Regions from separate parts of the Streptococcus sp. 27098_8_73 genome, predicted to be linked through region 1. Evidence: predicted binding sites of a transcription regulator. Region 1 holds the regulator's gene; each other region holds the start of a gene.
What was found. The regulator Rex, encoded in region 1, represses fermentation and respiration genes when NADH is low (regulators of the CRP and FNR family bind a similar motif). The targets are predictions, from matches to a motif close to TTGTGAANTANTTCACAA.

Region 1 (4,653 bases):
CATACAAAATATTCTTGATGAAAAGTACGAAGAAACTTTGCATTATTTGAAATCTACTGATGCGGATCAAGATTTTTATAGGATTCTTAATAGAGAGATGGAATCTTACCAAATGTTATCGGAAGATGCCTTGATGCAGGCGCAAAAAATATTGGAATTAGAATCTTTAAAAGAGAGTGATGATTTCCGACGAGAAAGACGATATCTAGATGATAAGTTAGAGGAGGCTTATCTACGTAGGAGAATAGCCGCAGATGACAATAATAAAACTAGAGAGTAAAAGGAAGTGATACTAAAATGGCAACAACATTAACTGAGGATATTACAGGTGTATTTACTGTAGGAAATTTCGATGATTTAGGAACTCGTCTGCTTGCTATTCAAAAACAGATTGAAAAATCTTTGATAACAAACGTTTATGCTCCACATATTCTTAGTAAAAGTGATGGTATTAAGACCAAATCTAAGGAAGCGATTAGTAAAGTTGCAAAGGAAGGAAAGTTGGCTATCAAGGGGATTAATGATACTTTAGATAGTGCCATCAAGGGACAATGGTCTACATCCGTTAGAGAAGCTGTTACAACAGCAAGCAACAAATATGATAAGATTTAGCAATTAATAATAAATAGCCTAAATAAATAAACTCGCCTAATCGATAGATTTTTTGTCTAACCTTTGGGGTGTAGTTCATTTATTTAAGTTCTTTTTTTTATTTAATCTCGAATTAATAAGTAAGGAGGTTGATATGTATCGTATTTCATTGCAGGATGACATAAGCATGATGCCACGTGAACGGCTAATAAGAGAAGGAGCGGATAAACTTAGTAATCAGGAATTGCTATCTATATTTTTGCGAACAGGCAGCAAAAAAGAAACTGTTTTTCAAGTTTCTCAAAGGATTTTATCATCGATTTCTAGTTTGAATGATTTGAAATATTTGACTTTGCAAGAATTGCAGACAATTTCAGGAATTGGGCCTGTGAAGGCTGTTGAGTTGCAAGCCATTATTGAGCTCGGCTGTCGTATCAACAAAGCTGAAGTGCTGGAGAGGGAGCAAATTCTTGGAAGTCAAAAACTAGCTCGCAAAATGCAGGTCGAATTGGGCGATAAAAAGCAGGAATGTTTGGTTGCTATTTATCTCAACAGTCAGAACCAGATCATCCATCAGCAGACAATCTTTGTAGGAACGGTAACTAGAAGTATTGCTGAACCGCGCGAGATTTTGCATTATGCGCTCAAACACTTGGCGACATCTATTATACTAGTGCACAATCATCCTTCTGGAGTGACTTTACCAAGTAAGAATGACGACGAGGTCACCAAACACATGAAAGAAGCCTGTGAACTAATGGGTTTGGTTCTTTTAGATCATTTAATAGTTTCAAAAAATAATTATTATAGTTATCGTGAAAAAACGGATTTGATCTAAAGTTTGTGGACCACATAATCAAACAAGGCTAAATCACCTGTTCTTGTGGGAAATAGAAATTCTGGATGCCACTGCACACCAAGAAATGGTCTTCCATCAGTTGAGGTAACAGCCTCAATGACCTTATCCCGAGGATCGTAGGCTATGACTTCTAGATTTTTCGCTAGGTCCTTGATACTTTGGTGATGGAATGAGTTGATTTGGCAAGTAGGTCCGTATAATTCATGGAGGATGGAGCCATTTTTAGTGACCATAGTCTGTGTAGTGTATTGAGCAGTGCTGTCTTGCCAGTGATTCTCGATGTCTTGATGAAGTGTGCCACCCATAGCAACATTGTAAAGCTGAGTACCACGACAGACGCCAAAAATAGGCTTGTTTTGTTTTCGTGCTTCTCGGATGAGAGCTAGTTCAAATAGATCCCTTTGAAGCAGATAATCATCACTTTCGATAGTCTGTTCTTCTCCGTAGAAATGAGGCTGGACATTTTGTCCACCGGTAAGAATCAGTTTATCAATCATAGTAATATAGGTGTGAGCTAAGGCTTCATCACCAATTGGCAAGATAATTGGGATTCCTCCAACTTTATTGACTCCCTCGATAAAGCCAGTTGAAGTATAACTTATATGGATAAATTGATCGTTGGGAATATCCCTTTGGTTTCCTGTTATACCGATAATCGGTTTTTTCATAAAGTGTCTGTTTCCTTTCTTACCTTACTCATCATCTTTTCTCATAAAGTAGAGTAAGGTTTGGAGTTCGCTGGTTAGGTCTACATATTGTACAACCACATCTTTTGGGACAGATAAGTGCACTGGGGAGAAGCAAAGAATTCCCTTGATACCAGCATCAACCAAGACGGATGCGACTTCTTGTGCCTTAACGCTCGGCACTGTTAGAATGGCAGTCTTTACGTTTCCTTCTTGGACCTTTTCTTTAATTTGAGAAATTCCATAAATAGGAATTCCATCATTTGTGGTGGTCCCGACGTCAGAATAATCATCTGTATCAAAGGCCATTACAATCTTCATTTTATTCCGTTCATGAAAGCGGTAATGTAAAAGAGCACGGCCCATATTTCCGACACCAACAATCATGACATTTGTAATCGAGTTGTCGTTGAGAAGATTGGCAAAGAAATTCATTAGTTTCTTGACATCGTAGCCAAAACCTCTACGACCTAACTCGCCGAAGTAAGAAAAGTCACGCCGAACAGTCGCAGAGTCGATTCCAATCGCCTCTGCGATTTGTTTTGAATTGGCTTTTTCAATATTTTCCGCGTTAAATCGCTTGAAAATCCGGTAGTAGAGGGAGAGCCGTTTAGCAGTAGCACGTGGAATAGGATTGCTTTTTTCAGTTTTCACAAAATCACGACCTTTCTATCTTCTATTCTATAGAAAGTTTGTGAAAAAATCAACTAATTTGATGAACAAAATATTATTATACTAATAAAGATAGATAAAATAATAGAAATAAGCAAAATTCTTAGAATTTCGCTTATTGGGGTGTTTTTTCAAAAATATCTCTTTCAACTAAACTATCCATCAGGAAATAGAATTTTTGCTGAATAATATGGTGTTTTTCTGATTTGAAGATATTAACCAATCTTAAACCAGACTTGTCCGTAATATTGATTTTTACTCCGCTTAGATCTTTATTGACGATAATCTTAAGCAAGAATCCATCGCCACTATTAGGAACAGCTTCGAGTAAGCGAGAAAGCTCGTAATTACCAACTTTTGTTTCAGCAAATGTATTATCTCGCAAGGTAAATTTCTTGACATTTGGATGGAGTGAATAGGTGAAGTCGCAGTTTGCTAAGCTAACAGATGTTTGAAAAGCCATCTTATCCTCCTAGTATTTCTTTTAGTTTTTGGCTGAATAGTTTGATTTCTTGTATGCTAGTTTGATCTGATACACTGATACGAATGGATTCTTTTAAGCGCTCAGAGTTTGGGCCATATAAGGCTTGAAGGACATGGCTGGGCTGAACAGCACCAGCTGTACAAGCAGAGCCAGTCGAGATTGAAAAGCCATTAAGGTCCATTTGAAGCAAGATAAGGTCATTCTTTTGGTTTGGAAATCCAATATTGACAACATAAGGCAGGCTAGGCTGACTTTCGTTTAGGTAGTAGTCTATATCCGCTAGGTTGTTCAGTAAAGTATCTTTTAACTGCTGGGCATGCTCAAGATTTTCCTCTAAGTGGGCAACATTTTCAGAAAGGGCAGTTGCCATTCCGACAATGGAAACGAGGTTTTCTGTACCCGCTCGATGCTTGTTTTCTTGATCGCCGCCATGCATGAAATTATCAAAATCCATCTGGTCAGCGTAGAGAAATCCCACCCCTTTTGGACCATGGAATTTATGAGCTGATGCACTCAGGAAATTGATTCCCCATTCTTCAGGATAGATAGGGAGCTTGCCGACGGCTTGGACCGCATCAACGTGGAAGGCAGCAGGATGATCTTTTAGCAATTTACCGATTTCTTGAATCGGCAAAATATAGCCTGTTTCATTGTTGACAGCCATTACTGAGACAAGGATAGTATCTGGTCTGAGGGCATTCTTGATATCTTCAGTTCGGATTTGCCCATCCACTGGCTGAATAATAGTCGCTTCAAAGCCAAAATGCTCCACTAAGTATTCAACAGGCTCCAAAACAGCATGGTGCTCAATGGCTGTAGTGATAATATGCTTGCCTTGATTCTGATGGCGCAGGGCATATCCCTTGATAGCAGTGTTATTACTTTCAGTAGCACCTGAGGTGAAGAGGATATTTTTGCTCTGTGTGTGTAGAACTTTAGCAATATCTTCGCGAGCTTGTCGGAGCAGTTTTTTAGCTTCTCGACCGTGGCTGTGGGTACTGGATGGATTGCCGAAGACTGTCATTGCCTGAGTCATGGACTTAATCGCAGCAGGTGACAAGGCAGTCGTAGCAGCATTATCTAAATAAATCACAAATTTATCCCTTATTTCTTTTGAAAAGCAAAAAGTGGGCTGACTGGTTTTCTCTCTTGAATACGCACGATAGCATCGCCAATCAACTCGCTGGCTGTGATATAGTGAACATTCTTCGGAGTCTTTTCTTTGGTATCAACAGAGTCAGTCACCAAGATTTCTCGGATAGGAACACTGTCTAGTAAGTCTGCAGCTTCATCTGCAAATAAACCATGACTTGAGACAGCATAGATTTCGACAGCTCCTTCACGTTCAACGATTTTAGCAG
Region 2 (4,653 bases), on a different contig from region 1:
CGAGGAAGTCGTGTCACAGATATCTATTTGCACCTTACACAAAAAATAAAAGATCTCATTATTCCTGTATTAGATTCGTTAACTAAATAAGTGTAGCAAATTTGTGGCAAAACAAAGAAAAAAGGTTTATCCAAATTGGATAAACCCCGTTATATCAAGCTTTTACAAGCTTCTTATGCTTTACCTTCTGAACCGAATACGTCGATACGTTCTTCAACTGATGCTTGGATAGCTTTGACACCGTCAGCCAAGAATTTACGTGGGTCGAAGAGTTTCTTCTTGTCGTATTCTGCTTCGTTTGCTTCATAGTCACGAGCAAATTTACGAGTTGCGTTAGCGAATGCGATTTGGCATTCAGTGTTAACGTTAACTTTCGCAACACCAAGTTTGATAGCTGCTTGGATTTGGTCATCAGGAATACCTGATCCACCGTGCAATACGATTGGGAAACCTGGAAGAGCTTCTGTCAATTTCTTCAAGTGGTCAAGGTCAAGACCTTCCCAGTTTGCAGGGTAAGGACCGTGGATGTTACCGATACCAGCTGCCAAGAAGTCAATACCAGTTGCAACCATTGCTTTAGCGTCTTCGATTGGAGCCAATTCACCTTTACCGATGATACCGTCTTCTTCACCACCGATAGTACCAACTTCAGCTTCTACTGAGATACCTTTAGCGTGTGCTTTTTCAACAACGTCTTTAGCCAATTTAAGGTTTTCTTCAACTGGAAGGTGTGAACCGTCAAACATGATTGAAGTGTAACCAACTTCGATACACTCAAGTGCATCTTCGTAGTGACCGTGGTCAAGGTGGATCGCTACTGGTACAGTGATACCCATTGATTCAACAAGGTTAGCGATCAAGTTGCGAGCAACTTTGTAACCACCCATATATTTGGCAGCACCCATTGAAGTTTGGATCAAAACTGGTGCTTTTTTAGCTTCTGCTGCGCGCAAGATAGCTTGAGTCCACTCAAGGTTATTTGTGTTAAATCCACCAACTGCATAACCATTGTCACGAGCTGCTTGGACAAATTTTTCTGCTGAAACGATTGCCATTTGTAATAGGCCTCCTCTTATTTTTTGTGGAATGAACCACTTACATTGTTTATTTTATCACTTTTTCATTAAAATTGCTAGTTTTTCCTGAAATTTTAAGTAATTCCCAAGTAATTTTTGAATTCAGACATCTTCAGCTCCTTTGAGAAAACAAAAAAACTGACCGAAGTCAGCTAATCCTATGCGGAGAGAGGGACTTGAACCCTCACGACCTAAAGCGGTCACAGGATCCTTAGTCCTGCGCGTCTGCCAATTCCGCCATCCCCGCGATTGAGTACTTTACTAGTATAACAGGATAATCTCCACTTGTCAACACCTTTTTTCAAAACTTTTAAAAAGTATTTTCAAAAATAAAAATGAGACAGGGCTCGTAAACACTGCCCCATCTCACTCTTTTCATTAATGTTTTTCTAAATTACGTAACATTTGATCAATCTTATTACCGTACTCAATAGACTCATCTTTGACGAAGGTCAAATCTGGAATCTTATACATCTTGAGGTTTCGGCCCAGTTCACGCTTAATGGTGCCGGTTGCCTTTTCCAAGCCCAGCTGTGCCTTTTGATTATCTGAAGCCAAGTCACTCATGATGCTATAGTAGACCTTGGCCATAGACAGATCGCCCAGCATTTGGACATCGGTAATGGTCACACCTTGGACACGTGGATCACGGACTTTCTTTTGCAAAATCTCATTGACTTCACGCTTGATTTCCATTCCTACACGGTCGGTACGAAAATGATTTGCCATAGGATTTCCTTTCTAATTTTTCTTCTGCAATATGAGGCTGGGACAAAAGTCCTAGCCTCTCAATTGTCTTTGGATTGTCGAGCAAGACGCAGTGGTTGAGTGGCCTCTACTACGCTGATTTCATCAGCTTTTACAGCCCTACTCAACTGTGCGGAGGTGGGACGACGAAATCGAATTCTAACGAATTACCGATTTCTGTCCCACTCTCATATTTTTAATTTTGGTTGAATGAAATTCGCTCTAAACTCTTTGTGAAAAGGTGCTTGGGATAGAAGTATCGACTTTCACCCAATATGCTTTTCACTGAGAGTTTTCGACGTATTTCTCTTATTTCTTAATTTCTTCCATGATGTAGGCTTCAATCGTATCATCCACTTGGATATCGTTATAGCCATCAATCATGAGACCACCTTCGCGGCCGTTAGTAACTTCTTTCACATCATCCTTAAAATGCTTCAAGCTAGCCAACTGACCATCATAAATTACGACGCCATCACGGATGACACGGACCTTGGAATCACGGGTAACTTTACCATTGATAACCATAAATCCACCGATAGTACCAACCTTGGAAACTTTGAAAGTTTCGCGGATAAGGGCTTCCCCGATGATTTTTTCTTGGTATTCTGGGTCCAGCATTCCTTTCATGGCATCTTCCATTTCTTCGATAACCTTATAGATAATGCTGTGAAGACGGATTTCTACATCATCAGCTTCTGCTTGCTGGCGAGCTTGTGGTGTAGGACGAACGTTAAATCCAATGATAAAGGCATTTGAAGCTTCTGCCAAAGTTACGTCAGACTCATTGATAGCACCAACCGCTGAGTGGACAATGGTAATCTTAACGCCTTCCACTTCAATCTTCTGCAAGGAAGCAGCCAAGGCTTCTACAGAACCTTGTACGTCGGCTTTAATAATGACGTTAACAGACTTAACTTCACCAGCTTTGAGGGTATCAAAGAGATTTTCCAGACTGACACGATGAGTAGCTTGACGTTGCTTGAGAAGGGCACGTTTAGCACGTTCTTCACCGGCTGCACGCGCAGCTTTTTCATCTTCATAGACGGCAAAGTGGTCACCTGCCATCGGAGTTTCATTTAGACCAGTGATAGAAACCGGCGTAGATGGACCTGCCACTTTGACACGACGACCTAAGTCATTGGTCATAGCCCGAACGCGTCCGAAGGTATTTCCGACAACGATTGGATCTTGAACATTCAGCGTACCTTGTTGGACAAGAAGGGTTGCAACTGCACCTTTTCCTTTATCCAAACGGGCTTCGATAACTGTACCGATAGCGCGAACAGTTGGATCTGCCTTGAGTTCTTGAATTTCTGCTACAAGCAGAACTGTTTCCAAAAGTTCATCGATGTTTTGGTTGAACTTAGCTGAGATTTCAACAAACTCAGAATCTCCACCCCAAGCAGTTGACATAACACCATGCTCAGCCAATTCACCAATTACGCGCTCAGGATTGGCACCTGGCTTATCGATCTTGTTGATGGCCACAATAATTGGCACATTAGCGGCTTTAGAGTGGTTGATCGCTTCAATAGTTTGAGGCATAACACCGTCATCAGCTGCTACGACCAAGATGGTAATATCGGTAACAGAAGCACCACGCGCACGCATCGAAGTAAAGGCAGCGTGTCCAGGCGTATCCAAGAAAGTAATCTTCTTGCCATTTTCCTCAATCTGGTAGGCACCGATATGCTGAGTGATACCACCCGCTTCACCTGTCGCAACGCGAGAGTTACGTAGAGTATCCAAGAGGGTTGTTTTACCATGGTCAACGTGTCCCATGATAGTGACAACTGGCGGACGTTCCACTAATTCATCTGGATTGATATAGCCTTCTTCGACAAAGAAGCGCTCAATATCAGCTGTATCCACTTCTACCTTCTTCTTAGCTTCGATACCGTAATCCACCATGAGGAGCTCAATAGTATCACCGTCAAGAGATTGGTTTTGTGTTGCCATCACGCCCATCATAAAGAGCTTCTTAACGATTTCAGCTGGCTCGCGCTTGATCCGTTTTGCAATTTCCGCAACGGTCATGCCATCTGTGTATTCGAATTCGCTTGGCAACTCATGGAACTTGCGTTCTGTAACAGGTTTTGGAACCTGATTCTGGTTACCTTTTCCTTTTTTATTTTTCTTATTGTTATTCCAGTTACTGTTTCTTTGATTTCTCACTTGATTTTGACTATTTCGATTCTTTTGTTGTTTTCTTGGACCTTCTTCTTCGCGATCAAAATCATCGCGCTTCTTATCTGGTCGAGCTTGCTTTTTACGACGAGTATCTACCGTAGCTTGTGCTGGTGCAGGAGCAGCCGGTTGGACTGTTTCAGCTGGAGCAGCTTTAAATACTTCAGCAGTTGTTGGCTCTGCTTGGACTGGCTCTTTTCGTCTATTCTGGCGTTCCTGTGCTTCTTTAGCTGCTTGAGCCTGCTTGAAACGCTCCTCACTAGAACGTGCATACTCCGCATTTTGCTCTGCTTTCAGAGCTGCTGCCCGAGCCTTAAAGTCAATTTTCGGCCCTTGAGACTGTTGACGGTTCTGACCGTTAAATCCTTGATGATTCTGACCATTCCGACGGCCATCTTGACCACGATTATCACGACGGTCATTGCGGCGCTCTTGGCGATCGTTGTTGGCCTTGCGGTCATGACGATCACGCTCATTACTTTCCTTCTGGTCAGAATTTTGTGGTTTCCGATTTTGTTGCTGCTTACGTCGCTCTGCTTGTTCCTTGGCACGCGCTTCACGCTCTGCCTTAAAATTTCGACTTTGTGGTCGCGCTGGAGCCGGTTTAGCTAGAGCTTCAGTTGTCACTGCTTCGGCAACT
Region 3 (4,653 bases), on a different contig from region 1:
GCCTTGAAAATCCGCCGCACCTTGTCTAAAAACTTGGGCGGATGACAGAGCTCGACATTGCGCCCTATCTGGGACGGTGTCCGCTTGAAAATCATCTCGTCTGCTGGCACGCTGTCATTATAATACTGGAAAATATCGTCCTTATTGACAAAGGTAATCTCCATGGGCAGATGATCCAAAATCAGATTGGCCTCCGCCACCGACAGATAGCCATGACCAAAAGGCTGCTGGGAGTCCCGATTAAAGGCTTGCTCCTTCTTTTCCTTAGGCTTAAAGGAAATGGTGACCTGACCATCTGGTGTATCAATGACCTGTTGAAACCTGCCATCACTAGTCTGCTCTGTGCTGGCTGGCGCTTCGCTTCCTTCATCAGCAGCATCCCCAGCTTCCTCCTCCGAGAATGAGTGCCGCGCAGGAATCCATTTCTCCGTCGGCTTAATGATGGCATAGCCATAAGCATCGCTCTCCTCAGCAATCTTGAGCCAGTCATCCTGATGAAAGGACTCGAGGAGTATCATGAGAAGGATAGACTCTTCCTTGAAAATCATAGCTTCAAACTCAGCGGCAAAAGTCTCAAACTTGTCCTGGACTTTTTCAATCGAAGTATCTGGTAGCTGCTCTGCAGCAATCTGAGCCTCTTGGAAAAGGTCACGAATCTGGTCATCTACCCCCCACATGACCTTGGGCGGCGAATCGTGACCGTAGCTTTCCATGATAGGAAACATAAGCTCTTCCTTGCGCTGATAGTGTATATCAAACTGCCCCACCAAACCCAGCTGGCGCTGGAGTCCCTTGCGGATTTCAGGAAGAAGCTCCTCATCTTCTGTACTTTCATAGGTGGATAGGAGCCTGCGAACCCGCATAAGGGCAGCCCGCAGCGCTAAATTTTCCTGTTTGAAGATCTGAACAGGATGGCCTGGATGGTCGGTATCAGCCACCTCCACATCCTGAATGGCACCTTTAAAGAGGTTGGCATGGACATTGCAGAGGGACATGACATCTTCGAAAGTCACTCCCGTATCCGAGTTCATCAGCTCATGCTCCATCAGGCTGATTTCGATAGCGGACACACCAGCAAAATACTCGTTGAAAAGCTCCTGAACGGACTCTGCTGAAGCTCCATTATGTAAATCTAGCAAGATAGACTTGAGGACTTCAATGCGTTCAGTAGCCATTTCTAAATCCCCACCACTTCATAGCCGTTCAATTCCAGAGTTTGCTTGATTTTATTCAGGTCAATACCGTTCATGCTGGCTCCTTTTTTGATAGAAACCACGCGCCCGACTGTATTGCGCATAACAGGATTGGCCAGAGGCTTAAAGCCCAACTCGACCAAGACATCTAAAACTTCAGGCTGCTTCTCAATCACTTCTGCCACTGGAATAGACAAATCAATCACATTATCCATATGCCCTACCTCCGTGTATTTTTTATTATTATATCACAAAAGATGCGTCCAATAAAAATCCTTTCCATCACTTGCTCAAATCCAAGCTTGGAGTATATAACAAATTCTAATAGGCTATAAGTTATTGTTATAAGGACACTGATAAATTTAGTTTCACAAGGAAAAGTCAGTCCTATCAAGAATTTCTGAGATTTCTTTCACAAACTTCTATCTTTTGCCAAGTCACGGCTTTATTGAAAACGCTTTATTATAGTGATATAATGATTTTAAATACAGAATAAAGGAGATGCCCTATGTCTATTACAAAATTGTTGAACATTAAGTACCCTATTTTCCAAGGAGCTATGGCTCAGATTTCCCACTACCAACTGGCGGCAGCTGTTTCAGAAGCTGGCGGACTGGGAATCATTGCTTCAGGTGGAATGACGGGTGAGCAGTTGCGCGAAGAAATCCGTGAACTGCGTAAATTGACTGACAAGCCATTTGCCGTCAATGTCATGCTCATGATGAAAAATATCAAGGAGATTGTGACGGTCATCATTGAAGAAAAAGTTCCTGTCGTAACGACTGGGGCTGGTACACCAAAATTCATCATGCCTTATCTGAAAGAGGCAGGTATCAAGGTAATCCCTGTTATTGCCAGTGTCAAACACGCACAAAAAATGCAAGAGCTCGGAGTTGATGCCGTGATTGCTGAAGGTTCTGAAGCTGGTGGCCACATCGGTGAAACCAATACTATGGCTCTCATTCCTCAGATTGTTGACTCCGTTGATATTCCAGTCATCGCTGCAGGTGGCGTTGCCGATGGTCGTGGTCTCGCTGCCGCTTTTGTCTTCGGTGCACAAGGGGTTCAGATGGGAACTATCTTCCTAGCTTCTGAAGAATGCCCAATTTCAGCAGGTTACAAGGATGCCATTGTCGCAGCCAATGACACTGCTACTGCCGTTACTGGTCGTATTGCTGGTGCGCCGGTTCGTTGTATCCGCAATGAAATGACCGACCACTATATCGAACTAGAAAACAAAGGCACCAATCGTGATGAACTCGAAGAAATCACCATCGGTTCGCTTTCTAAAGCTGTTTACGAAGGAGATACTGTGCACGGCTCTATGATGAGCGGTCAAATCGCAGGCTTAGTCAAGGAAATTCGTCCATGTAAAGAAATCCTCGACACAATCGTTGCCGATGCCCAAAAGGTTCTCCAAAACACTGAAATAAAGCTATAATCCTCTAACTCAAAAGAGAGTGGGACAGAAATCGGTAATTCGTTAGAATTCGATTTCGTCGTCCCAACTCCGCACAGTTGAGTAGGGCTGTAAAAGCTGATGAAATCAGCGTAGTAAAGCCCACTCAACCACTGCGTCTTGCTCGACAAGCCAAAGACAATTGAGAGGCTAGGACTTTTGTCCCAGCCTCTTTTGCTGTTCATTTAGACTTGTTTTTGTCGTTGCCTCAAATATGCTTCAACAAATCACTCTGTTACTTGTCTTTTTTGACCAATTTCACCACTGCTTCGGTCCGAGCGGTGTGAGGAAACATATCAACCGACTGGATGTAGTGGACATCGTAGACCTGACTGAGCTTGACCAAATCGCGAGCTAAAGTTGAGACATTGCAGGAAACGTAGACCATCTTTTCAGGTGCATAGCGGACAATCGTCTCCAGCAACTTATCGTCCAGACCTGTTCGTGGCGGATCGACAATCAAGGCATTCGCTCGATAGCCCTCAGCATACCAGCGAGGAATGATCTCCTCTGCCGTTCCAGCCTCGTAGAGTGTATTGTCAAAGCCCATCCGTTTCGCATTGCGCTTGGCGTCTTCAATGGCCTCAGGGATGATGTCCATGCCCCGCAAAGACTTGACCTTTTTAGCAAAGGCAAAGCCGATAGTCCCCACTCCGCAATAGGCATCAATCAAATGATCTTCTTTCGTCACATCCAGCGCCTTAACCGCCTCCCCGTAGAGCACCTCTGTCTGCTCAGGGTTGAGCTGATAGAAAGCTCGAGGCGACAAAGAGAACTCATAGTCCAGCACTCCTTCTTGGATGGCCTTCTTGCCCCAGATAATCTCTGTCTTATCCCCATAAATCTCACTGGACTTGCTCGTATGATAATTGACCGCCACTGTCTCCAGCTCGGGAAATTCAGCCACTAGGTCTCGGACGACTGGAGAAAAGTCTAGCTTGCGACCTGTTACAAAAATCATCTGCACCTGACCCGTTTTTCTGGCCCTGCGAATCATGACGGTACGCACTCCAGTTGTCTTGCGCTCATCGTAGATGGGCAGCCTGTATTTACCTAAAAGCCGAGCTACCTTATTGACAATAGCCTGCGTTACCTTGTCCTGAACCAAACAGTTTTTCAGCGAGACCAGATAGTGGGAATTCTGGGCATAGAGCCCTGCCTTGACCTCATCCTTAAACTTCCGAGTCTGAAACTGCAGCTTGGCCCGGTAATAGAGCGGCTCCTGCATGCCAATGGTTGGACGAATTTCATAGTTTTCGTAGCCAGCTGGCGCAAATTTTTTCAAGGCCTGACGCAGCAAATCTTCCTTAAACTCCAACTGCTTGTCATAGTGGAGGTGCATGATTTGACATCCTCCACAGCTTTCATAAATCTCACAAGGCGCTTCCACCCGAAATTTTGACCGCTTGTTGATTGTGAGGAGCTTAGCTTCAATAAAATTACGCTGCACCTTGGTCACCTGACAGTAGACTTCTTCACCTTTCAAAGCCCCCGGCACAAAGACCAGCGTTTTCTTATAAAATCCAATTCCTTCCCCATTGATTCCCATTTTTTTGATTTTGAGAGGGATTCTTTGCTTCACTTTTACATTCATGCCTCTATTATACCACGCTAGAGTCGATTCGTTGAGAATATGTTACAATAAAAGTATGAAAACAGAAAAAATATCTCTTCCACTCGCACATTTCCCTGAGCAAATCCGAACTTATCTAGAGGGAGCCAACTTTTACGACAGCTCCTCACATTCAAGCGCCCGTGTTTTCTATGCCGATACGGGCTATTATTTGAAAATCGACCAAAAAGGCAAGTTATCCCAAGAAGCCACACTTGCCAAATGGTTTGAGAAGCAAGAACTCGGTGTGCCTGTCATTCACTACCTGTCAGCAGATCATGACTACCTGCTGACTAGAGAAGCCGAGGGCAAGGATGCCCTAGCCTTTCTTCAACAGCCAGAAGAGCTTTGCCAAACAATGGCTGCCGCACTCAAAAAACTTCACAGCA

Region 2: the regulator Rex is predicted to act here: its motif matches at 1,101-1,118, upstream of O3651_RS07415 (class II fructose-bisphosphate aldolase).
Region 3: the regulator Rex is predicted to act here: its motif matches at 1,594-1,611, upstream of O3651_RS07955 (nitronate monooxygenase).

What each region holds. Positions count from the first base shown of each region.
Region 1 is NZ_JAPVZT010000001.1:180,782-185,434, reverse strand. It holds gene O3651_RS00990 (hypothetical protein) at 1-280, shown strand, start outside; gene O3651_RS00985 (hypothetical protein) at 298-612, shown strand; gene radC (DNA repair protein RadC) at 746-1,429, shown strand; gene O3651_RS00975 (gamma-glutamyl-gamma-aminobutyrate hydrolase family protein) at 1,426-2,118, opposite strand; gene O3651_RS00970 (redox-sensing transcriptional repressor Rex) at 2,143-2,790, opposite strand; gene O3651_RS00965 (DUF1831 domain-containing protein) at 2,924-3,271, opposite strand; gene O3651_RS00960 (cysteine desulfurase family protein) at 3,273-4,385, opposite strand; gene O3651_RS00955 (ribose-phosphate diphosphokinase) at 4,397-4,653, opposite strand, start outside.
Region 2 is NZ_JAPVZT010000010.1:6,762-11,414, forward strand. It holds gene O3651_RS07410 (hypothetical protein) at 1-90, shown strand, start outside; gene O3651_RS07415 (class II fructose-bisphosphate aldolase) at 174-1,055, opposite strand; tRNA gene O3651_RS07420 (tRNA-Leu) at 1,238-1,323, opposite strand; gene rbfA (30S ribosome-binding factor RbfA) at 1,455-1,805, opposite strand; partial or broken gene infB (translation initiation factor IF-2) at 2,133-4,607, opposite strand.
Region 3 is NZ_JAPVZT010000011.1:5,081-9,733, reverse strand. It holds gene O3651_RS07965 (DUF438 domain-containing protein) at 1-1,175, opposite strand, end outside; gene O3651_RS07960 (DUF1858 domain-containing protein) at 1,178-1,408, opposite strand; gene O3651_RS07955 (nitronate monooxygenase) at 1,702-2,634, shown strand; gene rlmD (23S rRNA (uracil(1939)-C(5))-methyltransferase RlmD) at 2,888-4,246, opposite strand; gene O3651_RS07945 (aminoglycoside 3'-phosphotransferase) at 4,302-4,653, shown strand, end outside.